Regions from separate parts of the Clostridium sp. NSJ-145 genome, predicted to be linked through region 3. Evidence: riboswitches for the same ligand, from Rfam matches in the RefSeq annotation. Region 3 holds a riboswitch; each other region holds the start of a gene.
The links. Region 3 has a riboswitch for lysine ahead of LQE93_RS13895 (YfcC family protein). Riboswitches for the same ligand answer to the same signal wherever they lie in the genome.

Region 1 (12,847 bases), on a different contig from region 3:
TGTTACAGCTCTTCCCATAGCACCATTACATCCATTTAATATTACCTTTAACATATTATTTCCTCCAATTCCTTACACCATACTCTTCCATGGCTTGTATTAATATTTTTTTATTTTTATCTTCCATGTCAGTTAGAGGCAACCTAAGATTTCCCACTTCCATTCCTAAAATGTTCATAGCTGTTTTAACTGGAATTGGATTAACTTCAATAAATAAAGCATTTATAAGATCTAACATTCTAAGTTGAGAATTTTTAGCTTGTAAAACATTACCTTCTAAATACTTCATTACAATATCATGAGTTTCTTTTGGTAATATATTTGCAACTACCGATATAACCCCTTTTCCCCCTAATGATAATACAGGCACTATCATATCATCATTTCCACTATAAATATAAAATTCATCTCCACATAATCTTGCTATTTCAGCTACTTGTGATATATTGCCGCTAGCTTCTTTTATAGCTTTTATATTTTTTATTTTAGAAAGTTCATATACAGTTTTAGGCAAAATATTTACTCCAGTTCTTCCTGGAACATTATATAAAATTATAGGAATATTAACTTCAGTAGCTATTGCATTATAATGCTCTATTAACCCTTTTTGTGTAGCTTTATTGTAATATGGAGTTACTAATAAAAGTCCATCAACACCTACTTCTTCCGCATATTTACTTAACTCAATTGCATAACTAGTATTATTTCCACCAGTACCAGCTATTACCGGTATTCTCTTATTAACTTTATCTACTGTAAACTTTATAGTTTCTTTTTTCTCATAATCACTCATAGTTGATGACTCACCAGTAGTTCCACATATTATTATAGAATCTGTTTTATTTTCTATATGAAATTCTATTAGTTCAGATAACTTTTCATAATCAACTTTATTATTTTTAAATGGAGTTATTAAAGCAACTCCGGACCCTTCAAATAAACTCATATTTTCTCTCCCCTTCAAGCTTTACATATCTTTCACTAATATTTCTGCAATTTGCACTGCATTTGTAGCGGCACCTTTTCTTATATTGTCAGCTACTACCCATAAATTCAATCCACTTTCTACACTAAAATCTCTTCTTACTCTACCTACAAAAACTTCGTCTTTACCTTCGCAATTTATGGCCATTGGGTAAATATTATTTTTAACATCATCTTGTAGAATGATTCCTTCTGAATTTTCTAAAAGCTTAAACACATCTTCAACATCAAAGTCTTTTTCAAATTCTACGTTTATAGAAATACTATGACCATATTTTACTGGTACTCTAACAGTTGTAGCTGTAATTCTTAAAGTATCATCATTTAAAATCTTTTTAGTTTCTTCTATCATTTTTATTTCTTCTTTTGTGTAACCATTATCCATAAAACTATCTATATGAGGAAGACAGTTATATGCAATCTTATATGGATACTTTTTATTTTCTAATCCTTTTATTGTGTTATCTAAATCATCTATACCTCCAACACCTGATCCAGATACTGCTTGATAGGTTGAGTAAACAATCCTTTTTATCTTATAAGCATCATGTAAAACTTTAAGAGGTACTACCGCTTGAATTGTAGAACAATTTGGATTAGCTATAATTCCGTTATTCCACTTTATATCCTCTGGATTAACCTCTGGAACTACTAGTGGAATATCTTTATCCATTCTCCAAGCACTACTGTTATCAACAACTACAACTCCATTTTCTCTCGCTATTGGAGCATATTCTTTGCTTATTTCACCACCTGCTGAAAATAAAGCAATATCTATATCTCTTTTAAAAGAATCATGATTTAATTCTTCAACTATAATATCTCTACCTAAAAAATTAGCACTCTTACCTGCTGATTTTTTTGATGCAAATAAATATATATTATTTATAGGAAATTTTTTCTCCTCTAATACTTTTAAAAATGTTCTTCCAACCATTCCAGTTGCACCAACTATTGCTAGATTTGCTTTTTTCATTTTATATTCCACCCCAATTAATCTTAATATTTAATAAACATTTAATCCTTCACAGATTTTATGATAAAGTTCCATTCCTTCTACCAAAACTTCTTCATTGAAATTAAACTTTGAATTATGAAGTTGATGTGTATATCCTAACTCCTCATTTTTAACTCCAAGCATAAAAAACAAGCTAGGCACCGCTTCTTGATAATAAGCAAAATCTTCTGCTAGCATCATTGGATCGATATCTACTAATCTTTCTTCCGGTAAAAATTTAATTAAACTTCTTAATAATTTTCTATCATTTCTTACTGCTGGATACATATCTCTAAATTCAATGTTTATATTTACGTTAAACATAGTTTCCAGTCCCTTACATATATCACTCATTCTACTTTTAATTTTAGAATATACCTCTTTATCAAAAGCTCTTAATGTCCCCTCTAGCCTAATATTTTCAGCTATTATATTACGTCTTTCTCCTCCATTTATTGTACCTATGGTTAAAACAGCTCCTTCTATTGGATTAATATTTCTACTTATTATACTTTGGAAAGAGTTAATCAATTGAGCCGCTACTATTATTCCATCATTGGCTTTATGTGGTGCTGCTCCATGTCCACTTTCTGCTTTTATATCTATATCAAACTCCGCAGTTTGTGCCATCATTGGGCCAGCTTTTATACCTATTTCACCTTCATTCAATCCAGGAAATAAATGAAGTCCAAAAACATGTTTAACATTGTAATGATCTAAAACCCCTTCATTAATAATAACTTCTGCTCCACCAGGCCCCTCTTCAGCCGGTTGAAATATAAATAATATCCCTTTATTTACTGACTTAATAGTAGATATATAATGAGCAAATCCTAATAAAATAGACATATGTCCATCATGTCCACAAGCATGCATGTAATCAACATTTTCCGACTGGAAAAATACATTAGTTTCTTCTAAAATTTTTAACCCATCTATATCAGCTCTAAATGCTATAGACTCCTCTGAAATTTCTCCTTGTCTAAATGCTATAAGACCAGTTTTTGCTACAGATTTTACCTCGTAACCAAAGCTTTCTAATTTTTCTCTTATATATTTAGAAGTATTTACTTCACAAAACCCTATTTCAGGAATTCTATGCAGCTCTCTTCTATATAATCTTACTTCATCAATAAACTTTTCTTTCTCAAAAAACATTTAAACACACCCTTTAACTATTTTCTCTATCTAAAATTATATTCTCCACTACAAATAAACTCTGCAGGCCCTGTCATAAATATTTCATCATCTTTTTGCTCAATTATAAGATTACCACCTAGTACTTTTACATTTATCTTTTTATCACAACCTTTTAAAATTGAGCTTATAACTGCTGATGATGCAGCTCCTGTTCCACAAGCAAGAGTAATCCCAACACCTTTTTCCCATGTGATTACTTCTATATTTTTATGATCAATTACCTTGCAAAAATTAACATTTGTTTTTATTGGAAATATATCATTATATTCTATTGCTCGTCCAACTGCTTTTATATCTAAATCATTAAAATCATCAACAAATAATACTGTATGAATCGTTCCAACTACTAAAGAACTTATCTTAAAGCAGCTTCCATCTACACTAATTTCTTCATTAATAAAATATTTATTACCATTACTTACTGGTATTTCACTTGATACAAAAATAGGTTTGCCTAAATTTACTTTTACGAAGTTTACTTTACCATCGTCTACTATCACTTCTGGCCTCATAATTCCCGCTAAAGTCTCCACATTAAAGTTTTTTCCTTTTACAATTCCATTTTCATAAACAAACTTTGAAAAACATCGTATACCATTTCCACACATACTAGCTATAGATCCATCTGCATTATAAAACTTCATTCTTATATCAGCCTTAGTTGATTCTGATACAATAATCATTCCATCTGCCCCAATTCCATAATGTCTATTGCAAACTTTCTTAGCCAACTCACTGTAATCTTCAAAATTCAAATCGCTTTCTCTTAAAATTATAAAATCATTTCCTGTTCCATGAAATTTTTGAAACTTAATCATTTTTGCCCCCACTATTCTATTCAAATATCTTTAAGTATTCCAATAGATTATTTAAATTTTAACTTATAAATTTAATTCTTTTGCTAGAATATTTGCTGCTTTTTGCTTGTCCTTAGAATCAATAGCAAATGATATACTTATCTCTGAAGTTGTAACTTGTTTAAATTCTATATTATTTTCAGCAAAAATCTTAAATACCTTTGCAGTTACTCCACTTTGATTCATCATCCCTATTCCTATAACAGATACTTTAGTTATATTTAATTCAACAGATATATTAATACCTAAAATTTCATCTTTAATTTTTGTTATAACATCTTTTATAGTTTCTAAATCATCTTTGCTTGCAGTAAATGAAACATTAACATATCCATTTGCAGGTGCTGTCTGACTTATCATATCTATGTTTATAAAACTTTGTGCTAATCTTTCAAAAATCATTGCTATATTATTTGATTTAAATAACACATTATTTATAGTAATCATTAAATTATTTTCACTAATTGTAAGTCCAGTAATAACTCTTTCTTCCATTCTCTCATCATACTCCTTTATCCATGTTCCTTTTACATCACCAGTATTTAATGATACATAAATTGGTACATTATATTTACACCCTATTTCAACAGCTCTCGCATCCATAACACCTGCACCTAATGATGCCATTTCCATCATTTCTTCATAGCTTATATAATCAATTTTCTTTGCTTCTTTATATACTCTAGGATCTATAGAATATATTCCATCTACATCTGTATAAATCTCGCAAGGACACTTTAGTTTTGCAGCTATTGCAACAGCTGTAGTGTCTGATCCACCTCTACCTAAAGTAGTTATATCTCCATCTTCATTAATTCCTTGAAAACCTGCTACTACTACAATTTTTCCTTCTTGTAAATATTTTTTTACCTTCCTAACGTCAATATCTGCTATTTTATTTTTTGTATGAATACCTTGTGTTTTAATGCCCGCTTGAAACCCTGTTAGTGATATAGATTTATAACCTTCGGCCTCTAAAGCCATAGATAATAATGATATAGACATCTGTTCACCTGTAGATAGCAACATATCTAATTCTCTTTTATTAGGATTATTACAAATCTCTTTAGACATATTTATAAGATTATCTGTTGTCTTCCCCATTGCAGAAACTACAACAACCACTTCATTTCCTTTTTCCTTTTCGTTAATAACTCTTCTAGCCACAAACTTAATTTTTTCAATACTTCCTACTGAAGTGCCCCCATATTTTTGTACTACAATATTCATTTCATTGCCCCCTTTAATAATATGAAATATCTTCTCTCTTTATCAAAATGTAACTTTAAATAAAAAACATAAATTCTTATTAAAACATTACATCATTTTTTAAAATATCTTCATAACTCTCTCTTTTAACTGCTATTCTCGCTATACCATCCCTTACAAATACAACTGCTGGTCTAGGTATCCTATTATAATTACTAGCCATTGAATAATTATAAGCCCCAGTACTTAAAACAGCTAAAATATCATTTCTTTCAACTTTAGGAAGCATTATATCCTTAACTATAATATCTCCTGATTCACAGCATTTTCCAGCTATCGTATATTCAATTTTTTCCTTATTATCGAACTTATTAGCTACTACAGCTTCATACTTTGCATCATACAATGCAGTTCTGATATTATCTGTCATTCCTCCATCAACAAAAATATAATTTTTATCACCGTAAGTCTTTTTTGTTCCACCAACCTTATATAACGTTGTACCTGCATTTGCAATAATTGATCTTCCTGGTTCTATCATTATTTTAGGTATTAATAAATTATGCTTTTCACATTCTTCTTTAATTGATATCACCATGTTATTTAAGAAATTACTTAATTCTATAGGTATATCTCCATCAGAATAGTAAACTCCAAAGCCTCCACCCATATTTAATTCTCTAGTAACAAAATCACATTTTTCTTTTATTTTGCTAATAAAATCAACCATAACTGAAACACTCATATAAAAAGATGTTTCCTGAAATATTTGTGATCCTATATGACAATGAAATCCTCTTAAAGTAACCCTTTCACTATTCATAAATTTTCTTACTACTTCATATATATCTTCACTAAATATAGATTCTCCAAATTTTGAATCATTTTTAGATGTTTGTATATATTCATGGGTGTGAGCATCTACTCCTGGATTTACTCTTAAAAGAACTTCAATTTTTTTATCTAATTCATTACATAAATATTCAATTAAATCTAATTCATCTCTATTATCAACTACTATTCTTCCTATACCTGATTCTATAGCCAATCTTAACTCTTCTTCTGTTTTATTATTTCCATGCATGTAAACCCTACTTAATGGAAATTTACTTCTAATAGCCGTGTAAAGTTCCCCTCCTGAAACTACATCAAGAGATAACCCTTCTTCTTCTATTACCTTGCAAATCGCTAAGTTTAAAAATGCCTTTGAGGCATATATTACTTCTGTTTCAATTCCTTTTCCTTTAAAATTATCATTAAAAACTCTACAGTTTCTTCTTACTAACTCTTCATCAACTACATATAACGGAGTTCCATATTCTTTTGCTAGATAAACAACATCACAATTACCTATTTCTAAATTACCATTTTGATTTTTTTTCATAGTTCCAAATAAATTCATGTTATATCCTCCTATTTACTAAAATTCAACTTATATAAGTTAGTAAATAAAAAACAGTCATGAGCAAAAGGTACTCATGACTGTTTTAAAACAATATAAAACAAAACCTTCTGCCCCAACAAGATGTAGCTCTTCTTTATGAAAATTGGGCAATTCTCATAAGACAGTTCTATGCTTCTTAAACATAGACCCAATAAATAGACTCTTATCTATTTATTTCGGCGATGGCCCCTTTCCTATACATTGAAGTTATCAAATCTCAGATCTGAACTTTCTGTTATAGTACTGATGACAATCGCGGCCTCTACAACAAGTTGTTTAAAACATATTAAATTCACATTAACTTAAATAAAGTTTAACATTTTCTTACATTTGTGTCAAATATTTATTACAATTTTATTATCTAGCTAAAAAAGTATTCCTCTTATATTTTCTTATATAACTATTTTTTCTTACTCTTTAGCTATATATGCTATTTTATTATTTCCAAAAAACATTTGCTCCCACAAAGCATCACTTTCTAAAACCTCTTTTCCTTTAGATGATTCTATTGTTAATCTAGCTTTTCCAATACATCTAAGATAAGTTGGATTTATTCCTCTTGATACTGAAAATAAAATTTCACTATAAGATAATCCCATAACATTTAAAAGAGATGATGCAAAAATATCCTTCTCTCTTATGAATTCTATCGTATACTTTGTTTCATTCTCATCTACATAAATAAAAGTTATATTATTATCTATAAATTTTTCTGTTAAATTATGCTCTTTTGTATTATTCCTTTCAATCTTAATTTTATTCTCATCTTCCACTAGAACCTCTTCATTTTTTGCAATAAATAAAGTAGCAGATCTTAAATAATCATATTTTTTCTCTGAAATAATATCATTAGCAACAATTGTATAAGGACCTATCTTAGCTCTACACCAATACCAATGATTTATTATTCTATCCATTTCAACATTTCCCCAATTATGATCGTGATATCCATTACCCTCTAGCTTCATGCTTAATCCATTAACTTTTACTTGTCCTGAAGCTTCTGCACTTGGTTGCGGTACTAACCATCCAAAATAAAGATTTTCGTTTTCTCCAAAAAATGTATAACCTGTTTTAGGTCTATACATAGGAAGAGTACTTTTCATAACACAATCATACTGTACTAATGTGTCTTCAAAATGAATGTAATAATTTCCATCTTGATATTTTATAAAGCTATCTCCTATTTTTACATCACATCGTTCTCTTGATGCATCTATTATATTTTTATTTTCTTCTGTTATTGTTCTACAAATTGTTTGACCATTTGGTAAGGTGACATCTAAAGTAGCTGTTGGCTTCCCTGGTCCTTTAACATCAAATCTATCTTTTGTATAAAATATTACTACAAATCTACACCCATTATTATATTCAGCATCAAAATACCACCATTCATATGAACCCCTATCTCCTGACGTTCTAAGGCCATCTTCCCATATATCTACTTTCTTACCAATCCCTAATTTATTATAATATTGATCTTCTTTAGCTAAAAATACTCTTTTGTTCATATCACTTTCTCCTCATCTCGTATAAGATATACATATGAGTTTTTTTGTCATAATGTGATTTTTAGCAAACATAATATAAAGCAAAAAAAAATCGTATTGAAAAATAAACTATATCTTTCAATACGATGTTAGAACAAAAGACTAATTATCTTCTATTGTTTTGTTCTTTTTTAGCTCTTCTGCAAGCAGCACATCTTGTAGGTTCATTAGTGAATCCTTTTTCTTTATAGAATTCTTGTTCTCCTACTGTAAATACAAATTCTTGACCACAATCTCTACATACTAATGTTTTATCTGTCATTTTTCTTTCCTCCTTGGAACTTAAAAGTACTAAAAGTGAGTAAAGTACTTTTTTCAATATTATTTATCCCCAAGAAAACGGAATATATTCATTACTTACTCAATTTATTTTATATAATCTATTATTTTTTATATCCTATAAACTTAATTATCAACTTGTATATTTACTTCTTTAAATATAATCATATTTGACATCTATTGTCGATAAATCATTCAATTATTAAACAATATGCTACTTAATTAATCTCTTATATTTTCATCTTTTGATGAACTCTCCATATTCGATATTTGATTCATAATTTCATCTTTAATCTTTTTTATTTGTTCTACTTCATCAATCTCTTTAATAAACTCTCCTTCAGTAAACTTCTCACTTAACAAAAGCATTATTAAAGATTCAAAAGCATTTGCTCCTCCATTTTCTGTATTACTTCCTGTACTTACTAATGTCTTAGGAACTATATCTATTTTTCCTTCTTTAATAGCATTTGCAAATGAAGCCATTACATCACTAACAACTTTATATTGTGGACCTCCATAAGCACTAACCTGTTCCTTAGCAGCTATAGCCTTTGATATACCTACTCTAGCCTCCTTATCAGCTTCTGCTTCAGCTGTAATCTTAATCTTAAACGCTTCTGCCTCTGCTTCCTTTTTAACTTTATATGCATCGGCCTCAGATAACTTTTGTATCTTTTCCGCATCTTGTCTTGCTTTCATAAGTTCTGCTTTCCCTTGATTTTCTTGAATCATAATATTTATATCAGACTCTGTTAATGTAGTTTGTTGCTTTGCAACTGCCTCTGCTTCTCTTAATTCCTTTTCTTTCTCAGCTGCTTTTTGTTGAGTTTCATAAGTCTGAAGTTGCTCTCTTGCTATCTGTCTACTTCTTAATTGTGTTAATATAGTTTCTATCTCATTTCCTACCTTTGGACTTGCTGGTGTTCCTATTAATACTTCTTCTAACTCTAAGTTATAATGTCCGAACTTTTCTTGCATCTCTTTTGAACTTTGAGCTTGAATCTCATTACGTTCTTGAATTAATTCAATTAATGTTTTTGTTTGACCAATGTTCTTAAAATATGCTGAAATCATTGGATCTAAAGTCTGATCTACCAGCATCTTTATATCTCCAAATCTTTGGATAACTAACGGTGCTTTTCTATAATCTATATGAAATACAACTGATAAAGGTAAGTTAGGTTCAAATGCATCCTTAGTGATTAAACTAACTTCTTTAAGATTTTCATCATATTTGTGATTTCCTATTTGATTAGATATCCATTTTAAAATTACATTTGTAGTAGGGACTTTAATTATATTACCTGCGTAAGTATTAAAGGCATATTTTCCTGGCATTAGAGGTTCATTCCAAACGCCTCTATATCCTTTTTTCACCAACTCACCATGTTTATAATCTACTCCTGAAAAATCTTCTCCCTTTGATCCTGTGTAAGATACTACTACACCTACAAACCCTACTGGAATTACTACCTTAGGAATAAATTCAATAGTAGCAAATAACCTATTTATAAAGTAAGTACCGTCAGCTAAAACTTGATATTGTCTCCCTCTAAAACCTCCGGCTCTTAAAAATGCATCTATATCTTGAAAGTTATTATGATAATTAGGATCAGCTGCATCATCTCCAACAGTAGGACATATTATATTTTCTCCTCCTAGTGAAGGACCATCATGAACAGTAACTATTCCAACTAAATCAGCATTACCTTGAATAATAACTGGCTCAAACCCTTTTCTTTCATGAATTAACTTAGCCATCGCCTTTAATGTTTCTTGTTCTGCTTTAGTTCCTGTTTTTAGACAATAAGTAACAGTTTCAGTTATAATAACAAACTGTGCTAAATTAAATGCGTAAGTACCTTCTCTTATAATTCCTCTTTGAGGTCCTTTTTGACCACCATTCATCAAAAATCCTCTTACATCTTGAAAGTTATTGCTCTCTTCTACAACCATTCCTAAAGTCTGTGTAGGTTCAAGTGCTTTACCATCTCTAGCAAATACATAAGCTACTTTTCCTTGTGGAATAGTAACTAAAGGTACAACATGAATCTTGTAAATTAAAGGAGTTCTAAAATGAATACCTCCTCTTAATAATTCTGGTTGATACCCAGCTTCTCCATTTAAAGCTATTATTTGCTCCTTTAATGATCCTTTTCTACTCCACCATTTTTCTACAATTCCCACTTTATCATTGTCTATAATTCTTAATCCAAAAATCCAAAGTAAGAACCATAAACATAATATTACCCCAATAATTATTCCTGCAATCTTGATATAATCACTAATATTCCCCAATAAATCTACCTCCTAATTATTTTTTAAAATTACTATACTTATTTCATTATTAAATATATTGTTAATTACCTTATATATTCTATTTCATAGGAGAATATTAATATTTTTATACAAAAAGGGCACTTACGTACCCTTTAAATAGTTTTAGACATCAAAATTTTCAATATTTCTTTCTTATCATTTATTACTCGTGGCATTTTAATTTGATTTTTTGATATACCTTTCTTTATCAAAGATTCTTTAATTATATTAAATGTTCCACCATTTACTACCTTTACTTTTACTTTAGCTAATCTATTATTGTTTCTAAATCTACCATAAGCTAAGTTAGCTCTTTGTAACTCTTTATCTAAAACATTTTCAAACTCTATCATATTTCTTCTTGATATATCATCTTTAAACTCAAAATAAAATATATATCTACCTGGACTTATAGTTGTATCTTCAATCGTAGTATAATCTACCAAAGATAAATTCAACTTTTTTACAGTATTTTGTATAGATATAGTTAAATGTTCTTCTGTGGTCTTCTCTGAAACCATATTTAGAACTTGATTTTTTCTATATAAAAACTCTATCTCTGGACAATTATTATAATTTCCAACAACCTTAATTACATCTCCAAGCTTGTACCTATACAAACCTGCTTGATTAGTTATAACAATCTCATATTTTTCTCCTAATTTAAGCTCATTCAATCTATACGTCTTATCAATTTCTTTATTTTCATCTTTAACAGAAATAAATTCATAAAATACTGTATCAGGAATAATTACGTACCTTATCTTATCAATATACGGATTAATTCCCATTGTAGCTTCCGTTGCTGCATAAGCTGTAGAATATATTGGCAAATTACCTGTATAATAATTAACTCTTTCATCATATATAGAAAAGTTAGCTCCAGCTACACAAGCAATATAAGTTATTTCAGGCCATATTCTTTTACATATCCCTTTAAAACCTCTTTTTCTTTCAATATCTATTTTATCAGCTCTGGCAGCATCTGGTTTAATATATTTTTTTAGTTTTTCTCTTGTGATATCATCTATATTTAAGCTCTTATTTATTCTCCCTTTTCTAATATCCATAACCAATAAATCTATTTTCTCTTCTAAAAACCTTAATAAGTCCAAAACATTTGATATAAATACGCTAGTTATATAAGATAACTTTCTTTCTTTTAATGCAAATAACAAATGTAAATACATCTGTGCCTCTTTATCTTTAACCTCCATAACTTCATAAGGTGATGTATACATATATGGTATTAAGCCCTTAATTTTCTTCATTCCACCTGAAGTTGCTGAGCATATTGGTATTCCTGACTTAGTGTATGTTGTAGTAACTGTATCTGCAAACATAAGCCCTTTCCCATATTTAAAGCTTTCCCTAAAGTTATTATATACAAACCTTTGTGAAAGAATCGCCATATATTTTGATGCTGCCATTCTTCCACTTTTAGTAACTGGAATTAGTTTTTGTTTTCCTGTAGTTCCTGATGTATGTCCAAAATACTCTACCTCCTCAGAAACCAAGATATTTTTCTCTCCATTTGCCATTCTATCTATATAGTTTTCATAATCAAGATAATTACTTAAAGGAACTTGTCTTATATAATCTTCTATTGATTTTACATTTTGAAAATCATATTTTATACCTATTTCACTTTTAGCATTTCTCTTCAATATTTTTAATAATATTTCCTTGTTTACATTCTCAGCATTTTTTGTTTCTCTATTAAACTTATTCTCAACAATTCCACCTGTAGTAATTATACTACAATACAATAATTTACTTAGTATACTCATAGATAAATTCTTCCTATTATTACATTTCCGTAAATAATATATGTTTTTTGTCGAATATATGCTACTTCGCTATATTAATCTATATACAAATAAAGCCAGGTTTTTCCCTGGCTTCTTATAAAAATTTATAAATTTTTTAACTGTTTTATCTTTCAAGAATTTTACTAACTAATACCGTAAAACATCTCTCATTGATATAATTACTATATTAAATA
Region 2 (8,615 bases), on a different contig from region 3:
TAGCTAAAGATTTAGCAGCGAAAGTTTTAGGCGAAGATTATGAAATAGTTAGAGAATTCCCTGGAACTGAACTTTTAGGAACTAAGTATGAACAATTAATGCCTTTCGGTAAAGTTGAAGGTAAAGCATTTGAAGTAATTCACGGTGATTACGTTACTTTATCAGATGGTACTGGTATAGTTCATATAGCTCCAGCTTACGGTGAAGATGACAGCTTAGTAGCTAAAGCTAATGGAATCACTTTCATTAACTTAGTTGACAGAGAAGGTAGATTCGTAGAAGAAGTTACTCCATGGGCAGGAAAATTCGTTAAGAAATGTGATGAAAGCATCTGTAAATGGCTTGAAGAAAACAACAAGTTATTTAAATCAGAAAGACACCTTCACTCATATCCACATTGTTGGAGATGTGACACACCACTTCTTTACTATCCAAAGGAAAGCTGGTTTGTTGCAATGACAACTCTAAGAGATAAGCTTTTAGAAAACAATAATAAGATTAACTGGTACCCAGATAACATAAGAACAGGTAGATTTGGTAAGTTCTTAGAAAATGTTATCGACTGGGGTATTTCAAGAGATAGATATTGGGGAACTCCACTTCCAATTTGGGGATGTGAATGCGGACATAAAGAATGTATCGGAAGCATCGAAGAATTAAGAGAAAAGGGAATAAATGTTCCAGAAGATATCGAATTACACAAACCTTATATAGACAATGTTCACTTAAAGTGTGAAAAGTGTGGAAAAGAAATGACAAGAACTAACGAAGTTATTGACTGTTGGTTTGACTCAGGTTCAATGCCATTTGCACAATTACACTACCCATTTGAAAATAAGGAATTATTCGAGGAAAACTTCCCAGCTCAATTTATATCAGAAGCTGTTGACCAAACAAGAGGATGGTTCTACACATTATTAGCAATTTCAACTGCTATATTTGATAGAAATCCATTTGAAAACTGTATAGTTTTAGGTCACGTTCTAGATAAGAAGGGCTTAAAGATGTCAAAATCTAAGGGTAATGTTGTAGATCCATTCACAGTATTAGATGCTCAAGGTGCTGATGCTACAAGATGGCATTTCTACACTGCAAGTGCTCCATGGTTACCAACAAGATTCTCAGTTGATGATGTTGGTGAAGCTGGAAGAAAGTTTATGGGAACATTATGGAATGTTTACTCATTCTACGTTCTATATGCTGAATTAGACCAATTCAATCCGCTTAACTATGCTGATTTCGTATCAGAAAATGTTATGGATAAATGGATTATGTCTAAGCTTAACACATTAGTTAAGGACGTTGATTCTATGTTAGATTCATACCAAATAACTCAAGCTGCTTTAGCTATTGAAGATTTCACAGATGAGTTATCAAACTGGTATGTAAGAAGAAACAGAGGTAGATACTGGTCAGAAGAATTAACTAATGACAAGATTGGTGCTTATGTAACTTTATACAGAGTATTAACTACTTTAATAAAGGTTGCAGCTCCATTCGTACCATTTATAACAGAAAATATTTATCAAAACTTAGTAGCTGGATTAGACAATAATGCTCCAGAAAGCATTCACTTATGTTCATGGCCACAAGTTGATGAAAGTGCTATAAATAAAGATTTAGAAAAGGAAATGGATTTAGCTTACACAATAGTTAAGCTTGGAAGAAGTGCAAGAAATGGTGCTAACATTAAGAATAGACAGCCACTTTCTAAGATGCTTATTTCAACAGATTCACTTCCAGAATACTACGGAGATATCATAACTGATGAGTTAAATATCAAAGAAGTAGAATTTGGTGCTGACCTTTCTAAATACGTTAACTTTGAAATCAAGCCAAACCTACCTGTATTAGGAAGAGCTTATGGTAAGATGATACCTGGAATCAGAAAAGAAATAGCTGCTAGAAACCAAATGGAATTAGCTCAAGCTATCCAAAATGGGGAAACAGTAACTATAAATGTTGATGGAACTGAAATTGAACTTAATAAGGAAAACTTATTAGTTACAATGCAAGGTTTAGAAGGATATGCATTTGCTGGTGAAGGTTCAATAGGTGTTGTTCTTGATACTCATATTTCAGAAGAACTTAGAGAAGAAGGTCACGTAAGAGAAATGATTTCTAAGATTCAAAATATGAGAAAAGATAAAGGATTTGAAGTTGCAGATAAGATTAATTTATATGTAGCAGGAAACGAAATGCTAGAAGGCGTTATCAAAAAGTTTGCTGATACTATAAAGAAAGAAACTTTAACTCAAGAAATAGTATTTAATGGAGATTATGATTATACTGAAACTGTTATTAATGGTGAAAAATTAAATATGACAGTAGAAGTAGTTAAATAATTTAAAAATATTATGGTAAAGAAGGGAATTAACTCATAATTCCCTTCTTTTTTTGAAAGAATATATAAAGATAGATAAATTAGTTCAAAATTATATTATATTAATAAAATACTTATATGTTCTTGTACAACTAATGAAAAAACGGTATAATTAATAATTAAAATGAAAAAAATGGAGTGATGTTGACATGGCTACTTCTATTAAAGATGTTGCAAGAGAAGCGGGCGTTTCAATAGCTACGGTTTCTAGAGTACTTAATGATATAGATGTTGTAAATGAAGATACAAAGAAAAAGGTATTGGATGCAATAAAGAAATTAGGATACAGACCAAATATCGTAGCTAGAAGCTTAAAGACTCAAAGAACGAAGACAATAGGAATATTAGTTCCAGATATATCAAGTGGATTTTATCCTGAAATAGTTAGAGGAGCAGAAGATGTTGCTAATATATATGATTATAACGTTATATTATGTAACTCAGACTTTGACTACGATAAAGAAAAAGATTACTTAAGAGTATTGAAAGAGAAAATGGTAGATGGAGTTATCTACATGAGCTCTTCATTACAAGAAGAATCTCTAGATATTATTAATGATTTAGATTTAAAAACTGTTTTAGTTGAAACAAAAGACAGAGAAGGAAGATTACCAAGCGTAACTATAGATAACATAGAGGCTTCATATGAAGCAACTAAGCATTTACTTGAAAAAGGAATAAAAAATATTGCCTTTGTAGGAGTAAAGAAAGAGGTAGCTAATGCTTGGGGAGATAGATTCTTAGGATACGAAAAAGCTTTAAAAGAAGCTGGATTAGAAGTTGATGAAGATTTAGTATACCTTCAAAATCTTAAATACAAGACAGGTAGTGATGCTGCGGAAAAATTCTTAAGCCTTTCTAAAAAATTTGAAGGGGTTGTATGTGCATCAGATGAAATAGCTATGGGAGTTATAAATGGATTAAGAGAAAAGGGAATTAATACTCCAGATGACGTTAGTGTTATAGGATTTAATAATAACGCTGTAGCATCATATTTCTATCCAAGATTAACTACAGTAAATCAACCAAGTTATGATATGGGATCTGTAGCTATGAGAATGTTAATTAAAATCTTAAATAATAAACCTTTAGAAGAAGGTCAATATGTATTAGATTATAAGTTAATACAAAGAGAAAGTTGTAAATAAGTCGTTTTATACGACTTATTTTTTTTTATTTATAAAGATTGTAATAATAAAGAAAATATGGTAAACTATATACATAAGGTTGAGAACGTTTACTAAATAAAATAAAATGGGTTAAAAAATTCAACTATGTATGTGTTATTTTATGAGAGTATAAGTTAAATGGGTGTAATAATAATTTAGTAAACAAGATAATAAAAAGATAGCTATGGGTAAGCTATCTTTTTTTATTTTGAATAAAATATGTTATTTTATAATATTCCTTCATTTTTTAATATATCTTCTAATTGTTGTACCTTTTGAGTTAAAGTATAGAATTTTTCCTTTAAAACTTCTTTTGGGGCATCTATTGTATCAACGAATTCTTCCATTTCTTCAACCGTTTTTAATGCTTCCTCTATGTCTCTTTGAGCTAATTTTAAGTTTGATTCTTTCATCGGTACATCTCCTTATATTTAAAGTAAAACTAATATAGTATTTATCTTTATCCTATCACTAATAAATAGACGTTGCAAGGCATATATTTTAAATAGTTAACAGTTAAAAGAGAAAAGTTAAGAAGTGAAAAATCAACAGTTCCACGCGTTTATAAAATTAATAGTTAAAAGTAAAAGTTGGGGTGTAAATTCAGCTGAACTGAATTTAAAACATAATATAAAAAATTACGGAGTTGTTTTATCCATAACTTTTAATTTGTTATTTTACACTATTAATAAAAATAAGGAACGGTTTTATAAAAGCTAATAACTACTAAATCTTAACTATTAACTATTAATTAAATTGGGGGGATAGTAAATGATAAATTACATATGGTTTATAATGATTTTTCTAGGAATACTAGTTAGTATATTTACTGGCAATGGGGAAGCTATGTCTAATACAATAATTAGTTCTATAGATAGTACCGTTACTTTTATTATAAGTTTAGTTGGATTAATGTGCTTTTGGTGTGGAGTAATGAAGGTTGCTGAAAAAAGTGGATTAACAGAGAAGTTAGCAAAGCTTATGAAACCGATACTTAAAGTGATTTTTAAGGAAGCAGCAAAGGATGAAAAAGCATTAGGGGCAATTGTAATGAATATAACTGCTAATATGATGGGGTTAGGAAATGCTGCTACACCTTTTGGGATAAAAGCTATGGAAGAAATGGATAGATTAAATAGAGATAAAGGAAGAGCTAGTAATGATATGGCGTTATTTCTTGTACTTAACGCGGCTTGTGTTCAGTTAGTACCATCCACGGTAATTTCTATAAGAGCGGCAGCAGGGTCTACAAATCCTGGGGTAATAATTTTACCTGCGATTATATCAACCACGGTGGCGGCTATTGTAGGTGTTATATGTGCTAAAATTCTTCAGAGATATTTTTAAGGAGGGATAGAGTATGTTTCAATATATAACTAAAAGTATAATTCCTATAATAGTATTTATAATAATAACTTATGGGATGTTTAAGGGAAGAAAGGTTTATGATTGGTTTGTTGAAGGTGCAAAAGATGGATTAAAGGTATGTATGAATATTTTTCCTTATCTTTTAGCTATGATTTTGGCGGTTCATATATTTAGGGAAGCTAAGCTTTTAGATATGTTAAATAATCTTATCTCTCCTATATCAGGATTAATAGGTTTACCTAAAGAAGTAGTTCCTCTTGTTTTAGTAAAACCTCTGTCAGGAAGTGGAGCTATGGGAATATTTACTGATATACTTAAAAATTATGGACCAGATACGTTTATAGGGTTAGTATCATCAGTAATAATGGGAACTACAGAAACTATATTTTATACTGTAACGGTATACTTTGGTGCAGTTAAAATTAAAAAAGTAAGACATACAGTTTGGGCTGCAGTGATGGCTGATATGACAGCAATTATTATGGCAATATTAATGGTAAAAATTCTTATATTTTAAAAGTTTATGGAAAAATTTTGTTTTTATAGATATAATATTTATTAATTGTAGCTGTTAATTTAATACGCAAAGGAGAAAAAGTATATGAAGGCAGATTTTTTTAAAAATAATAGAAAAAGATTATTTGAAAAAATAAAAGATAATTCAATTGTGATTTTATTTGCAGGTAATGCGCCTAAAAAGACTGCAGATGAAGCATACCCATTTACGCCTAATAGAAACTTTTACTATTCAACAGGAATAAGTGAAGAAAATCATATTCTTGTAATGAGTAAAGTAGGTGGAAGTGAGAAGAGTACATTATTTATAAAAGATATAGACCCTGATTTAGAAAGATGGATAGGAAAGAGTATTCGTAAAGATGAAGCTACTGAAATTAGTGGTATTGAAGACGTAAAATTTAAAAGTCAATTTGATTCAGAGATTCATAGATTGCTTTGCTTAAAAGAAGAAGTGAATCTATACTTAGATTTAGAAAGAGATAGTATTTCTTCAACATCTAGTATAGCAAATGAATTTGCTAAGGATATAATTTCTAAATATCCACAAGTAATGATTAAAAATATATTTAGTATATTTGGAGAATTACGACTAGTAAAAAGTGAAGAAGAAGTTGATAACATAAAAAAAGCTATATCAATAACTATCGAAGGTATTGAAGCTTTAATGAAAAATTCTAAAGCAGGAATAAAAGAATATCAATTAGAATCATATTTTGATTTTGTATGTAAAAATAATGGGGTAAAGGATTTTGCATTTAAAACTATTGCAGCTGCAGGAAAAAATGCAGCTACATTACACTATGTAGCAAATGATTCAGAATTAAAAGACGGAGATTTAATTCAGTTTGATTTAGGAGCACAATATAACTTTTACAATGCAGATATTTCGAGAGCCTTCCCTGTAAACGGAAAATTTACAGAGAGACAAAAAGCTGTTTATAATGCTGTTTTAAAGGTTAACGAAGAAATAATAAATGATATAAAACCAGGAAAAACATTTAGAGATATCAATAAAAAAGCTACTGATCTAATAGCTGAAGAATGTATTAAACTTGGACTTATAAAAGAAAAATCAGAGGTTAGTAAGTATTATTTTCATAGCATTGGACATAGTTTAGGACTAGATACTCATGATTTAGAAACACCTCATAGAGATATAACATTTAAAGAAGGTGTAGTATATACAGTAGAACCAGGAATTTATATTGAAGAAGAAAATATGGGCATAAGAATAGAAGACGATATTCTAGTAACGAAAGATGGAGTAGTAAATTTAACAAGTGGAATGATAAAGACTGTGGAAGAAATAGAAACTTTTATGGCAAAGTATAATAATAACATTAAATAAATATACTTGAAAAAAGTTATAAAATGGTATTGTCAAGAACGAATATAATGTGTATAATTATAATAAATTAATCGTGAATAAATAAAGGTAGAGGCGCGATACTTAAGAGTACTATTGATGAGGTAAGCACTGTGAGTTAATAGGAAAGGAATTATCGCCGAAGCATACAACTAATGCTTTAAGGTTGTATAGCTGGGGATGTATATAATATATATATCACTGTCACAAACTTGTTTTTGTGGTGAGCTATCATTTGAGGAAGACCTAATTTTTTAATGCAATTTTAGGGCCTTGAGTGTTAACTCAAGGCTCTTTTTATTGCACAAAAGCAAAACCCTTTAATTATTCACAAAAAATATATTAATTAGGGGGAAACAAAAATGAAAAAGACGGGATTTAGAGTAATCCTACTAACAATGATTATTTTTACTTTATCAACAACAATGGCATTTGCCAGTGAGTTAGAACCAGCAGCAGTAAATGCAGAAAGATTTGGGTTATTAACTTTAATACCACCAATAGTAGCGATAGTATTAGCATTTATTACTAAGAACGTTGTTATTTCTTTATTTATAGGGATTTTATCAGGTAGCTTTTTAATTAGCCTTACAGGATATAATGTGTTTTATGCACTTATACAAGCATTCTTAGATTTTGTTACAAGAGCATTAAATTCTTTAGCAGATCCATGGAATGCAGGTATAATACTTCAGGTATTGGCAATTGGAGGAGTTATTAATTTAGTAGGTAAAATGGGTGGAGCTAAGGCTATAGCAGAAGCTTTAGCAAAAAAAGCAAAGACTGCAAGAAGCACTCAATTAATAACTTGGTTATTAGGATTATTCGTATTCTTTGATGATTACGCAAATTCACTTATAGTTGGACCTATAATGCGTCCAGTAGCTGATAAGATGAAGATTTCAAGAGAGAGATTAGCGTTTATAATTGATGCAACTGCAGCGCCAGTAGCTGGGCTTGCAATAATATCAACTTGGATTGGATTAGAAGTTAGCTTAATAGGTGAAGGGTTTAATCAAATAGGTGTAGAAGCAAGTGGATTTGGAGTATTCCTTCAAACTATACCATATAGATTTTACAACATATTAATTCTTGCATTTATAATTATTACAGCAGTTACTTTAAAAGAATTTGGACCAATGAGAAAAGCTGAAATAGCTGCAAGAAAGAGAAATAAAGATATTGTTGAAGAGATAGCAGCATCATCTTCACAAATGGATGAATTAGAACCAAAAGAAGGTGTAGAGCTTAGCATATGGAATGCAATTATTCCAATAGGGACACTAATTATTTCAGCGCTAGTAGCATTCTACTATAGTGGATATAGCTCAATAATGGGTGGAGATAACGTAGCACTTCAACAAATAATGACTAACTCACCAATGTCATTTGCAGGAATAATGGAAGCTTTCTCAGCAGCAGATGCTTCAGTAGCATTATTCCAATCAGCATTATTTGCATCAGTTGTAACTATAATTATGGCTGTTAGTAAAAAGATATTTACTTTAAGTGAAGCTATAGAAACTTGGGTAGATGGAATGAAAGGGCTAATTATTACAGGAGTTATTCTTATATTAGCTTGGTCTTTAGGTTCAGTAATTAAAGAACTTGGAACTGCATATTATTTAGTTGAAGCTTTACAAGGTGCTATACCAGCATTTTTATTACCAAGTTTAATATTCGTTCTAGGAGCAGTAATATCATTCTCAACTGGAACTGCATATGGAACAATGAGTATATTAATGCCATTAGCAATACCTCTTGCACATTCAATTAATCCTGAAATGTCATTTATAGTAGTTTCTACAAG
Region 3 (12,847 bases):
GTTGATTTAATCTGACTCATCTTTCTCTCCTATATAATTTAATCCTTAATATATACTATAAATATCTCCTGTAAACAGTTACTTATTTTTATACAAATGCTATCTCACTATTTTTACTTTTACAAAAAAAATAAACAACATCTACCTATAAAATAGATGTTGCTTTTATTAAATTTATTAAATTATTTTTTCTTATTTCTAGCGTCTATTATTACTCCAACAAGTGTTCCTAAACATACGCCGATAATTACTTGATTATAGATAGCTCCAAGAAAAAGACCTATTATCATACAAAGAGCTAAAAAGCTTATTGCACTACTTTTTTCATTTTTATCTTTACTTTTAGAACTAACTCTTCCTTTGTTTTTACCTTTCCCCATTAAATTCTCCTCCTAAGTATTATTACTATTAATAATAATACATTTAGCTAATTATTTCTATAGTTATATTACTTATTTTAACTTATTAAATCCAGTAATTAAGCAACTCCTAAGCTTTCTATTTTTTCTATTTCCCATTGGCCTTTATCTATTTTAAAAGTACTAGATAAATATTAATTATTAAAGTGGTCTAATTCTAATATCTTTAAAATTTTATATTCTGGTATTTTAGTTATAGGAATAAACTCCTTTGGATTCTCATCATAAATTTCAATTGATTTTTCAAACCAAGCAACATCTCTCCATTTACCACATTTATAACCAGCATTATGATATATTCCAATTTTTTCAAAACCTAAGCTAATCTGTAACTTTTCACTTTTATCATTTGGCAATGTTACACATCCATATATCGTTCTTACTCCTTGAATCTTTAACAACTCTATAAGCTTTAAACAAAGAATTTTACCAATACCCTTTGATGTATAATTAGCATCAATATAAATTGATAGTTCAGCACCCCATTGATATGCTGCTCTTTCTTTATATCTATTGGCGTAGGCATAAGCAATAATTTTACCCTCTTCTTCATACACTAAATAAGGATATAGTGTAATAATTTCTTTAACCCTTTCTTTAAACTCTTCTTTATTTGGAAGTTCATATTCAAATGTAATTGCAGTGTCAATATATTGCTTATAAACTTTCAATATCTCTGTGCTATCATTAATAGTTGCTAATCTTACTGCCATGTTCCTCTCCAATCTAAATTTTTATCTTAACTAAAATATAATTTATTAACTGAAATTTTTCTTTCTACTAATTAAACTCATTTTCATTATAGTATTCTATACTCTTAATTATTCCAAATCGGTGAACATATAGCATTATATCAACTCAATTTAAATTTACTAATTTTATAAGTATAACAATAGATATATAATTTTATGCTATCACAAATTACAAATCTATTTCATAAACCTATATATAACAACTTTAAATACACTCTAAGTATTGTATAGAAAAGCAAAAAAGGAGCAATTGCTCCTTTTTACTTTTTTATTATTTATTTAATATTACTTTTTTAGTTAAAACATCATACCCAGTATAAGCTAATGCTAAAACTGCTGTTAATAGTCTTTCATGACCTAAAGATTCTGTAGTTGCTTTTGCAAGTTCTCTACTATGTCCTCTTATTTCACAATTAGAAATTGAAATATAAGGATGTATAGTTGGTGTAACGTAGCTTACATTACCTATGTCGCTTGATCCTCCACCAGTCTTAGGTGCATGAATTTCTGTGATACCTAGACTTCTTAGGTTTTCATTGAAAGCTTCTGATAAAACTTCATTAGTATTTAAATCATCATAAGGAAGCTCATATCTATCCATTTCAAGTTCACAGCCAGTCATTAATGCTGCTCCTCTTGCAATATTCTTAACCTTTTCTAAAACTTCAGTAACTGTAGCTTTTTTTGCTGCTCTTATATAGAATTGAGCCACTGCTCTTTCTGGAACTATATTTGCTGCAACTCCACCTTCAGTAATAATTCCATGCATTAATACATCTTTAGTTACATGTTGTCTTAAAGCATCAATACCATTAAACAATTGTATTACTGCATTTAATGCATTTATACCTTGTTCTGGACAAGAAGCTGCATGAGCTGTTTTTCCTTTGAAAGTAAATTGAATTGGATAAAGAGCACTACTTGTACCACTAGCATAAGTCTTATCATTTGGATGAACCATCATTGCACAATCAAGCTCATCAAAAGCTCCTTTTTCAACCATAATTACTTTTGCACCATTCGTTTCTTCTGCCGGAGTTCCATAAACTATTATTTTTCCTCCAACTTGGTCTATTATTTTACTTAAAGCAATACCTGCACCTGCTGATATTGTACCAATCATATTATGTCCGCATCCATGTCCTATTCCAGGTAGTGCATCATACTCACATAAATAACCAACAGTTAGTCCTGGTTTACCGCTATCAAAAGTTGCCTTAAATGCAGTATCCATATCTAAATATTTTTCTTCAACTGAAAAATTATGTTCCTTTAAAAGTTTTGTTAAAACTTCTACTGCTTTATACTCTTCATTTCCTAACTCTGGGTTTTCATATATATAATCACTTATTTCACATAATCTCTCTTTTATTTTAGTACCTTCTTGAAATAAAATCTCTTTCATTTACTTTATCTCCTTATGCCCAATTTATCATCATTGCAACAGTAATAAATCCTATGCTTAATGTGAACATTACTGCTTGTATTGGAAGTATCCATTTAAGCCATTTAGAATATGGAACACCAGCTAATCCTAATGAAGCTATTAATATTCCTGATGTTGGGAAGATTGCATTTGAGAATCCATCACCTAATTGGAATATTAAAACTGATAATTGTCTTTGAACTCCAACTAAATCTCCAAGTGGTGCTAAAAGCGGCATAGTTACAGCTGCTTGTCCTGAACCTGAGATTATGAAGAAGTTTACTATCATTTGAACTATGTACATTAAATATGCAGCTATTAATGATGGAAGCTTTCCAATAAGACCAACTAATCCAAATAACACTGTATCTATTATTTGAGCATTTTCTGCTAATATTACTATTCCTTTAGCACAACCTATTATTACAGCTGCACCAATCATTCCTTTTGCACCTTCTATAAATGCATCTGCCATATCATTAACTGATAATCTTCCAATTATACCTGAAATTAATCCCATTGCTAAGAATACAGCTGCAATTTCTGAAATATAGAATCCTTTTGCTAATACTCCCCATACAATAACACCAATAGATACTGCTAAAAGAGATAATATAACTTTATGTTTTATTGTAAATTCTTCATGACTATTTACATTTAAATCTAACTTTTCTTTTTTCTTTTTATCTGATTCATACACTAAACTCTTAGTTGGATCTTTTTTAATTTTCTTTGCGTATAGCATTAATAGTATTATTCCCACAGTTGTAGTAATGCACCATGCTATAGTACGGAATCCAACACCAGAACCTACCTCTACACCTGCAATATTTTGTGCTATATGTACTGTAAATGGGTTTAACATTGCTGTTGAAAATCCTAATATACATGCAAGATATGTAACGGCCACAGTTAATATACTGTCATATCCTAATGCTAGCATAAGCGGAAGTAATAATGTTATAAATGGTATAGCTTCCTCTGACATACCAAAAACAGCTCCACCAATTGAGAATATAAATGTAAGTATAGGTATTATTAATATTTCTCTACCTTTTAGTTTATCAACTAATTTAACTATACCAAGATCTATAGCTTTAGTTCTTGATACAACATTTATTGCTCCACCTACTATAAATAAAAATGCAATTATTTCTGCTGCACTTATTATACCTTCAAAAGGTGCTTGTAAAATTGCAAATAAACCTTGTGGATTACTTTCAATATAACTGAATGTTCCATCTACTACTACAGTCCTACCTGCTTCATTTACAACCCTTTCATACGCTCCTCCTGGAACAAAGTAAGTAGCTACTGCCACTAAAAGTATAATTCCAAAAATTATTACTAAAGTATGTGGCATTTTAATTTCTTTTTTCATGACATCATCAGAATTATTCTGTTTCTTTTGTAAATTTAACATTTTCATCCCCCCGTTTTTTATAAGTATTAAAAAAGAGCCTTAAGCTTATCACTTAAGACTCTAATAAATTCAGTACTAATACCTTATCTAAAATTAACTTTAGTGATAGCTCATCATAACAGACGTTATGACAGTGTTATGCATATTCTACATAACCCCAACGAAATAACCTTAAAGCCTCAGTTATTCGTTTCGGCGACACCTCCTTTCACTTTGCACTCGTGCTTAATCTTATTGCAAAGCTACTATTAAATATCGCAACCTCTATCTTATTTTTATTAAATTATCTATGTATAATTATACATAGTTCGACTTAATAATGCAAGTTTTTTTACAAACCTCTAATTTATACTAATAAATCCTAGCTTTATACTTTTCCAATTCTTCATTTAATCTTTGTATCTCTTCATCTTTTTCCCTTAACTTATTTTCATAGTAATTTTCTTTATCTCCAAGATTATTATTTAACATGTTTATTAATGAAGCCATTTCATCAGCACTTCCCACTATTCTATTAAAAAGTAAAAGATTAGATTTTAATATCTCTGGAATTTCATGATGTGAATATCTAAGTCTATGGTCTATTTCCCCATACCCCTCTTCAAATATAGTTCTTACTTGAATTTCAGCAATAACCTTTTGATTTGTTGGATAACATTCTACTAAGTAATGTACTGACCTATATCCAGATTGCCTTGATCTTACCTCTATTCCTAAATCATCAAATATTAATCTATCATCTCCATCCCTTATATTTGCAGTTATTTCAATAACCTTCCATGTGTTTACTATAAAATCGTGTATATCTTTCCATTGGTCCTTAAATATATGTAAAACTCTTATTCCTATTAAATCTGTTATCTCATTTTTATAATTATCTACATTAAAATAAAAATCTTTTCCATTTTTTATTTTTCTATCTTCTGTTTTTCTTATTATCTTTTCAATAAGTCTTTCTGGATTTTTTATTCTTGACTTAACAGAATGTATATTCTCATTAGAACGTAATATATTTGCAATAAAATCTGCTTGAGTTTCATATGAACTTTGGTATTTTACAAAGTCGTCATACACTTTCTCTAATTCTTCAAAATCTATATTATTTCTATCTATATATTCTTCTACATAAGGATATTTCTTTAAATAAATTTCTTTATGTAACCTATTCATTCTTATACCTCCCTAATGCTAAGCATTAAATCAACAATTGTATTTTATCATATTATAATACATGTTTCATTTCATATTATGTTAATCTTTTAAATCTAAAGCTCATTTTGTTTAAAACAAATTTACCATTTCCTTTTTATGTAAAATATGTTAAGCTTATATTGTATTTTTATTTACAACATATGGAGGTAATTTTACAAATGTATACTCTTCGCTTGAAAAAGGCAAATAATTACAAAATAACTTTAAGAAATATGACTTATGAAGATGTCGTTAAATTTCAAGAAATTAAAAATAAAAGAATTAAAGATATATATAAATTAGCTATATTTGTAATGTTTGGTTTGATGGGATTAGTAACTTTAATGATTCATTTATATAATTTAAGCTTACACTAATTATATATTTTTATGGTCCTAATAATTCATTTCAAAATACTGCTTTTCTTCTCTTCAAAAAACTTCAATATTATCCTCTAAATCTTTAATACTTCCATGCTATTCAAAAGTAGTTTTTATAGTAAAATGTCTTGGAAGCCTTGAAGCCCTAACCCTAAACTTCTCTCGTATATCCTTTCTTAAATATTATAATCTAGTTTTAAACATATAAAAAACCCTAAAGGTTGTACAAAAGCCTTTAGGGTAAAATATTAAGCAGTTTCTTTTAAACTGTTAGTATTCTTATTTTTCTTAGCAAACTGTGGTAGGATAAATCCTAATAATATTAATATAAATGGTGTTACTATGTTTAATATTAATTGGAACTTGTCCTCTGAATACATACCACCTATACAGGCAAATGCAGTGAATGCAAAACACCATATTCCTATTATTATTCCAAGAGTTTTATTTTTTACGAAATAATATTCTCTTTCGAACTTATCTCCAGCTTTCTTTAATGCAATATATGCAACAAATACCCATAAATATCTTAGTGGCATACATACTGCATTTAACTTAACAAGCCATCTTACTAATTCATCAACACTTCCAATTCCCATTGCTGGAACTATTATAAGTATTGATACAATTACAAATATTAGCTTATGTCCATTTACATATGCTCCATTTTCATTTTTAGCAAATAATTTTTCTGGGATATACTTTCTATCACCACTGTTAAGTAACATACGTAAAGGTGCGTCTATTGATATTATTAAAACAGCAAATTGACCTATCATATTTGTAATAGCATAAAGAATTACAAATAGATTTCCTAGTTTATAGTATTCACCTAGTTTTTGGAATGCATAGTATGCTCCATTTGTCATTAAGTCTTTTGGAATATTGTTTGAATCTATCATTAATCCTAATGATATAGTTCCAAGTATTGCAGTTACAGCAACCATTACTGCAAGAGCTATCATTCCTCTTGAGAATCCTTTAGCTGGATCCTTCATTTGATTTACATATGGTGATATTTTTTCACATCCACCAACTGCAAATACTAAAATTGAAAGACTTGTAAAGAATGCACCATCAAATTTAGGCATAAATGTACTCCATGACCAATCAATTTGATTTAATTGTACATTTGTAATAGCAGGCGCTGCTAACATTAATAAAATGAATAGCATTGACATTATAAACATTGATGAACCTGCTAAAGCTGATAATTTCTTTAATGGATTAATTCCTTTACCTGCAATATATAATGCAACTATAAAGACAATTAAACAGCTAACTTGTAGTAATACCGGATTCATTTGACTAATTCTACCATCTTGGAAAATAGCCCAGCTTGATGCTATCATAAAGCTATTTGGCTTTTGTGATAAGTATGGCATATGGACAATCCAGTATGTCCATCCTGCAAAGTAAGCAATTTTAGGATTTATAGTTTCTCCAACCCATGAGCTAACTCCTCCCCCATGGCTTTTAAATGCAGAACCTAGTTCTCCAACCATTAACGCATATGGTACAAAATATATAGCAAAGATAATAATCCATGCTACTATTGCTTGCAGTCCATTGTACTCTGAGAATCCGTTAATTACGTTACCAAATCCCCAAACTCCAGAGAATGCCATTAACGCAAGACTATACCACATAATCTTCTTATTGTTGTTTTCAGTCATATTATGACCCCCTCTTTTGTAAAAAACTTTAGCTAATCTTTAGCCCTAACTATTTTACCACTTTTTTATCATAAAAAGTATAATTTTCTATATTTTTTATAAAAAATTAAACGCTACATAAAATAAAAGCAAGTCAAAAAATTTCTTTTTGACCTGCTTATAAATAAATTTCTATTTTATATTCTTACCTTTATTATAGTACTCTTCCATTATATCCTCTGGAACCATATTTCCACCTGTTGCCCAAACTATATGTGTTGCATTTTTCATGTTTTTTATTCCTTCTTTTTTAATATAATCCTTACCTTTAGGTGAAATTTCAATATTATATGGACCTAGCATACCAGCTAAAGCACTTGGCTCTAGTCTAATATTTTCTAAATCTATTGTCTTATATAAATATTTATACATTCTTTCATCTGTAATAGTGTAACTACCGCTAATAAACGGTTCCATAATGTTTCCTACAAAACTTGATGCTCTTCCTACTGCTAACCCATCAGCATCAGTTTTATTATCAATATTAAAATCTTGAACACATATCTTATCATGATAGCCTGTGGAAAGTCCTAATATCATGCATGGTGAGTGAGTAGGCTCTGCAAAGAAGCAATGCGCATTATCTCCAAATACTTCTTTAATACCAAAAGCAACCCCACCAGGTCCTCCTCCAACTCCACATGGCAAGTATACAAATAGCGGATGTTCTTTGTCTACTTTTATTCCAAGCTCTTCAAATTGCTTCTTTAAACGAAGTGCTGCTACCGAATATCCTAAAAATAGCGTTTTAGAATTTTCATCATCTACAAAATAACAGTATTCATCTGCTTCAGCTTGTTTACGTCCTTCAGATACAGCTTTACTATAGTCATCTTTATATTCAACTACAGTAACACCTTTGCTTCTCAGCATATCTTTCTTCCATTTCTTTGCATCAGCAGACATATGAACTGTAGCTTTAAATCCTAATTTTGCAGCCATAATTCCAATAGATAATCCTAAATTACCAGTTGATCCTACAGCTATGCTGTACTTAGAAAATAATTCTTTAAATCTATCTTCTGCTAATATGCTGTAATCATCCTCTAATTCTAACATTCCTTTTTCTATAGCAAGTGACTCAGCAAAATGAAGAACCTCATAAATTCCTCCCCTAGCCTTTATCGATCCTGATATTGGTAATTTGCTATCGCATTTTAAATATATGTCTCCTTGAATTTCTTCACCTGACTCTTCATTTAAGTATTTATGCATATTACTTATTTTTACTATTGGAGATTCAATTATTCCATTTAAAGCTTTTGTATCTGAAAAAGCTATAGCAAGGTACGGGGCAAACCTTTCCCAACGCTTTGCTACGTCTACTATATCATCCATTGAAAATCTGCATTGTTCAATTGCTTTTTCTGCTTCTATTTTGTTTGGATTAATGAATACTGTTTCTTTTAATTCTATTAAATCCTTGATTATTGGGAACTCTCTTATCCAATCTGACATTGCTCTATCTAAAATCATTACATTACCTCTTCTACTAAAATTTAAAGTATTCCCGTAAGAACATTTATCCACCTACTTAAGATTAAATGAACGGTAAACACCACTATAATTTCCAATATTGTACTACAAGTCGTTGCAACAACAATTCTGTTAAGTTATACTTAACAATTTCAAGTTAATATTAACAGTAAATATGTTTTTTGTAAATATATATCGCTAAAAAAATTAATTAATACTTAACACTATCATTTTTAACCTTAACTGATTATTTACCTTTATCAACCTAAGTATCTATCATCAGTTAATGCTTTTTATTAAACAACTATAGAAAAAATAAAAAGGAGCTTAACAGCCCCTTTTTTTAATATTTATCAAGTTTTAACCGACTTCTAGTTAAACTATACTTAACACCTTGTAATAAATTAAAAGCTTGGTGGTGTTACTGCAAATATTACTTTTGCAAGTTTTGTATCTATATTTTCCCACTTATGATCTGTCATTGGAGGAATACGAATACTATCTCCTTCATCTAAAGAATATCTTATACCCGCTACAATTATATCTACTCTTCCTTCAATTACATATGCTACCTCTTCACCTTTATGACTTTCTGCTTTCTCTACAGATTTACTGTTATTTGGAATTTCCATCATACAAAACTCTATTGACCCTAAAGTATTTGGAACTAATAAATCATATCTTACATCACTTTGATTAGGAAATCCTATAGTTTTCCTATTATTTTTTCTTACAACTAACTCTTCTTTTTCTGGGTCTTCCTTAAAAAAATAAAATAATGGAACATCTAGAGTATTAGCTATAGCCCTTAATGTATTTATTGATGGATTTACAAGACCACGTTCTATCTGACTTAACATAGAGGCTGTAATTCCTGATTTCTTTGATAACTCTCTTACACTTGTATTTCTTGCATTTCTAAAATCTTGAATTTTTTTACCTATGTTTAACTCTTCCATATTACTACCTCTATCTTTATATTTTTATATATTATAACATACTAACTTTCTATTTTGTAGCATCTGGAGTAGTAGATAGATATTGAATAATAAAAAATAACCTGATAAGTAAATTTACTTATCAGGCTATTCTATGTTTTTTTAAACTTAATTTCTATTACTTCATTAACTTACAAATATTATTTGCAAAGTCTACTGGGTCTTCTATGCTTAAGCCTTCTACTAATAAAGCTTGGTTGTATAGAATATTTGTGTATAATGCAAACTTGTCTTTATCATTTTCAAAACTTTCTTTTAGTGAGTTAAATACTTCATGATTTGGATTTATTTCTAAAACCTTATCTGCTTTTACACCTTCATTGTTTGGCATTGAATTTAGAACCTTTTCCATTTCAATTGAAATTTCCCCTTCTGATGATAAACATACAGGGTGGTTCTTTAATCTCTTAGAAACTTTAACTGATTTAACCTTACCATTTAAAGCTTCTCTCATTGATTCAAATAAATCTTTGTTTTCTTCACTTATAGCTTCATCTTTTTCATCTGCCTCTATACCTAAATCACCACTTGAAACTGACTTAAATTCTTTTTCTTTATAGTTCATAAGCATTTTTATAGCAAATTCATCGACTTCTTCAGTAAAGTAAAGAATTTCATATCCTTTATCCTTAACTAATTCAGTTTGTGGAAGCTTTTCAATTCTTTCATTTGATTCCCCAACTGCATAGTAGATGTATTTTTGATCTTCTGGCATTCTTTCTACGTATTCAGCTAAAGTAACCATCTTCTTTTCTTTTGAAGAATAGAACATTATTAAATCTTGTAGAGTTTCCTTATTAGCACCGAATTCCTCATAAACACCAAATTTTAATTGTCTTCCAAATGTCTTATAGAACTTATCATAAGACTCTCTATCATTTTTAAGCATATTTTCTAATTCATTTTTAATTTTATTATTTATGTTCTTAGCAATACGCTTTAATTGTCTATCATGTTGTAATAATTCTCTTGAGATATTAAGAGATAAATCTTGTGAATCTACAATACCTTTAACAAATCCAAAGTAATCTGGTAAAAGGTCTCCACATTTCTCCATTATTAATACACCATTTGAATAAAGCTCTAAGCCCTTTTCATAGTCTTTAGTGTAATAGTTAAATGGTAAGTTTTCTGGAATATAAAGAATTGAATTATAGCTTACCATACCATCAACACTTATATGGATATGTTTTAATGGTTTATCAAAACCAAATCTTTTTTCCATATAGAAGTTGTTGTAATCTTCGTCTGTAAGCTCAGATTTGTTTCTTCTCCAGATTGGAACCATACTATTTACAGTTTCTTCTTCTTTATACTCTTCATAATCACTTTCTGAACCTTCTTTAAGCTTTGACTTAGTTACGTCTAACTTAATTGGATATCTTATAAAGTCAGAATACTTCTTGATTAATGATTTTATTCTATATTCATTTAAGTATTCATCAAAATTTTCATCTTCAGTGTTTTCTTTAAGATGTAATATTATATCTGTACCATATGAATCTTTTGTAGCATCTTCTATTGAATATCCATCAACGCCTTCTGATTCCCATTTATAAGCTTTATCACTTCCAAAAGCTTTTGTTATTACAGTAACTTTATCTGCAACTAAGAATGCTGAGTAGAATCCTACACCGAATTGACCAATTATATCATACCCATCTTTTATTTCATTTTCTTCTTTAAACTTAAGAGATCCACTTTTTGCTATAGTTCCTAAGTTTTCTTCTAAGTCTTCTTTTGTCATACCAATACCTGTATCAGATATTGTTAATGTCTTAGCTTCTTTATCTTGTGTTATTTTAATAAAATAATCTTCTTTATTAAATGTAAGCGAACTGTCACTTAAACTTTTATAATAAATTTTATCAATAGCATCACTTGCATTCGATATTAACTCTCTTAAAAATATCTCTCTATGTGTATAAATAGAGTTAATAACAATATCTAATAATCTCTTTGATTCTGCTTTAAATTGCTTCTTTTCCAATTTAAATCTCCCCTTCTACTGTAAAGATATTTTTATTAGCACTCTACTTAGCTGAGTGCTAATCACAATTTATGTTATATCATTTTTTCAATTTATTGTCAATCTATCTAATTTGACAGTATTTTCTCAAAAAAAGTCGTATTTATTTATTTCTTAAAATTAACATCAAAAAGCTAAGAATTATACATGTAATTAATAAGCTCCTATTTTTACTTTAACTAACCTACATTTACTATAAAAATTTTATATCGTATGAACAGTAATAAAAATTTATATTTAATATTAATAGATAAAAAATATAGCCATAATTATAAACTACTTTCCTCTTTGTCTATAACTATGAGCTATAAAATTTTCTTTTCTACTTTATATTAAATATATATGATATTCTTAAAAATAATAAATCTTTACATGCATTTATTGCTGAATATTATAGTATACAGCTCCTACTAATCCTGCATTATTACCTAGTTCTGCAGCTTCTAATCTTAAATTTTCTCCAAACCTCTTCATCACATTTTCTAATACATATTTCCTTAGAGGTTTTATAAAAAATTCTTCTTGTTTACTAACCCCTCCACCAATTATAATAATTTCAGGATTAAATATATGAACTAGACTTACTAATCCTTTTCCAATATTAATAATCCATTCATCTAATATTTCTTGAAGCTTTTTATTTCCTCTTGATACTTCTTCAAAAATAACCTTCCCATTTAAATCTTCTTTTTTAAATGAAAGAATATCTAACTCTTCAAATTTATCTCTAACTATTTTTATTAAAGCCGTTGTAGAAGCATATTGTTCATAACATCCTATATTTCCACAAGTACACTTTTTTCCTTCTGAATTTATAGAAAAATGACCTAGTTCACCTGCAATTCCTATACTGCCAAGAAGTATCTTAGAGTCTACAATAATTCCTCCTCCAACCCCTGTACCTATAGTAACTCCTACAATATTTTTATAACCTCTGCCTTTTCCTACCCATTGTTCACCTATAACCATACAGTTAGCATCATTTACAACAGTTGTCTTTATATTGTATATCTCTTCTAACTCTTTTTTTATCTCTGT

Region 1: another riboswitch for lysine. It lies ahead of lysA (diaminopimelate decarboxylase); the one in region 3 lies ahead of LQE93_RS13895 (YfcC family protein).
Region 2: another riboswitch for lysine. It lies ahead of LQE93_RS12460 (Na+/H+ antiporter NhaC family protein); the one in region 3 lies ahead of LQE93_RS13895 (YfcC family protein).

Annotation. Positions count from the first base shown of each region.
Region 1 covers NZ_JAJNOS010000001.1:211,643-224,489, forward strand. Annotated here, with positions in the region: gene dapB (4-hydroxy-tetrahydrodipicolinate reductase) at 1-54, opposite strand, end outside; gene dapA (4-hydroxy-tetrahydrodipicolinate synthase) at 56-946, opposite strand; gene LQE93_RS01140 (aspartate-semialdehyde dehydrogenase) at 968-1,960, opposite strand; gene LQE93_RS01145 (M20 metallopeptidase family protein) at 1,991-3,139, opposite strand; gene dapF (diaminopimelate epimerase) at 3,166-3,999, opposite strand; gene LQE93_RS01155 (aspartate kinase) at 4,063-5,268, opposite strand; gene lysA (diaminopimelate decarboxylase) at 5,348-6,649, opposite strand; lysine riboswitch at 6,768-6,964, opposite strand; gene LQE93_RS01165 (hypothetical protein) at 7,102-8,202, opposite strand; gene LQE93_RS01170 (zinc-ribbon domain-containing protein) at 8,348-8,503, opposite strand; gene LQE93_RS01175 (SPFH domain-containing protein) at 8,743-10,812, opposite strand; gene LQE93_RS01180 (GH3 auxin-responsive promoter family protein) at 10,956-12,632, opposite strand; gene LQE93_RS01185 (4Fe-4S dicluster domain-containing protein) at 12,841-12,847, opposite strand, start outside.
Region 2 covers NZ_JAJNOS010000013.1:78,809-87,423, reverse strand. Annotated here, with positions in the region: gene ileS (isoleucine--tRNA ligase) at 1-2,345, shown strand, start outside; gene LQE93_RS12485 (LacI family DNA-binding transcriptional regulator) at 2,533-3,531, shown strand; gene LQE93_RS12480 (hypothetical protein) at 3,780-3,965, opposite strand; gene LQE93_RS12475 (nucleoside recognition domain-containing protein) at 4,324-4,899, shown strand; gene LQE93_RS12470 (spore maturation protein) at 4,913-5,437, shown strand; gene LQE93_RS12465 (aminopeptidase P family protein) at 5,522-6,787, shown strand; lysine riboswitch at 6,868-7,044, shown strand; gene LQE93_RS12460 (Na+/H+ antiporter NhaC family protein) at 7,168-8,615, shown strand, end outside.
Region 3 covers NZ_JAJNOS010000016.1:58,792-71,638, forward strand. Annotated here, with positions in the region: gene LQE93_RS13875 (hypothetical protein) at 1-20, opposite strand, end outside; gene LQE93_RS13880 (hypothetical protein) at 183-380, opposite strand; gene LQE93_RS13885 (GNAT family N-acetyltransferase) at 554-1,132, opposite strand; gene LQE93_RS13890 (M20 family metallopeptidase) at 1,443-2,576, opposite strand; gene LQE93_RS13895 (YfcC family protein) at 2,590-4,020, opposite strand; lysine riboswitch at 4,119-4,295, opposite strand; gene LQE93_RS13900 (RelA/SpoT domain-containing protein) at 4,372-5,190, opposite strand; gene LQE93_RS13905 (hypothetical protein) at 5,391-5,588, shown strand; gene LQE93_RS13910 (APC family permease) at 5,840-7,267, opposite strand; gene LQE93_RS13915 (D-serine ammonia-lyase) at 7,439-8,782, opposite strand; gene LQE93_RS13920 (helix-turn-helix domain-containing protein) at 9,187-9,741, opposite strand; gene htpG (molecular chaperone HtpG) at 9,899-11,770, opposite strand; gene LQE93_RS13930 (ROK family protein) at 12,188-12,847, opposite strand, start outside.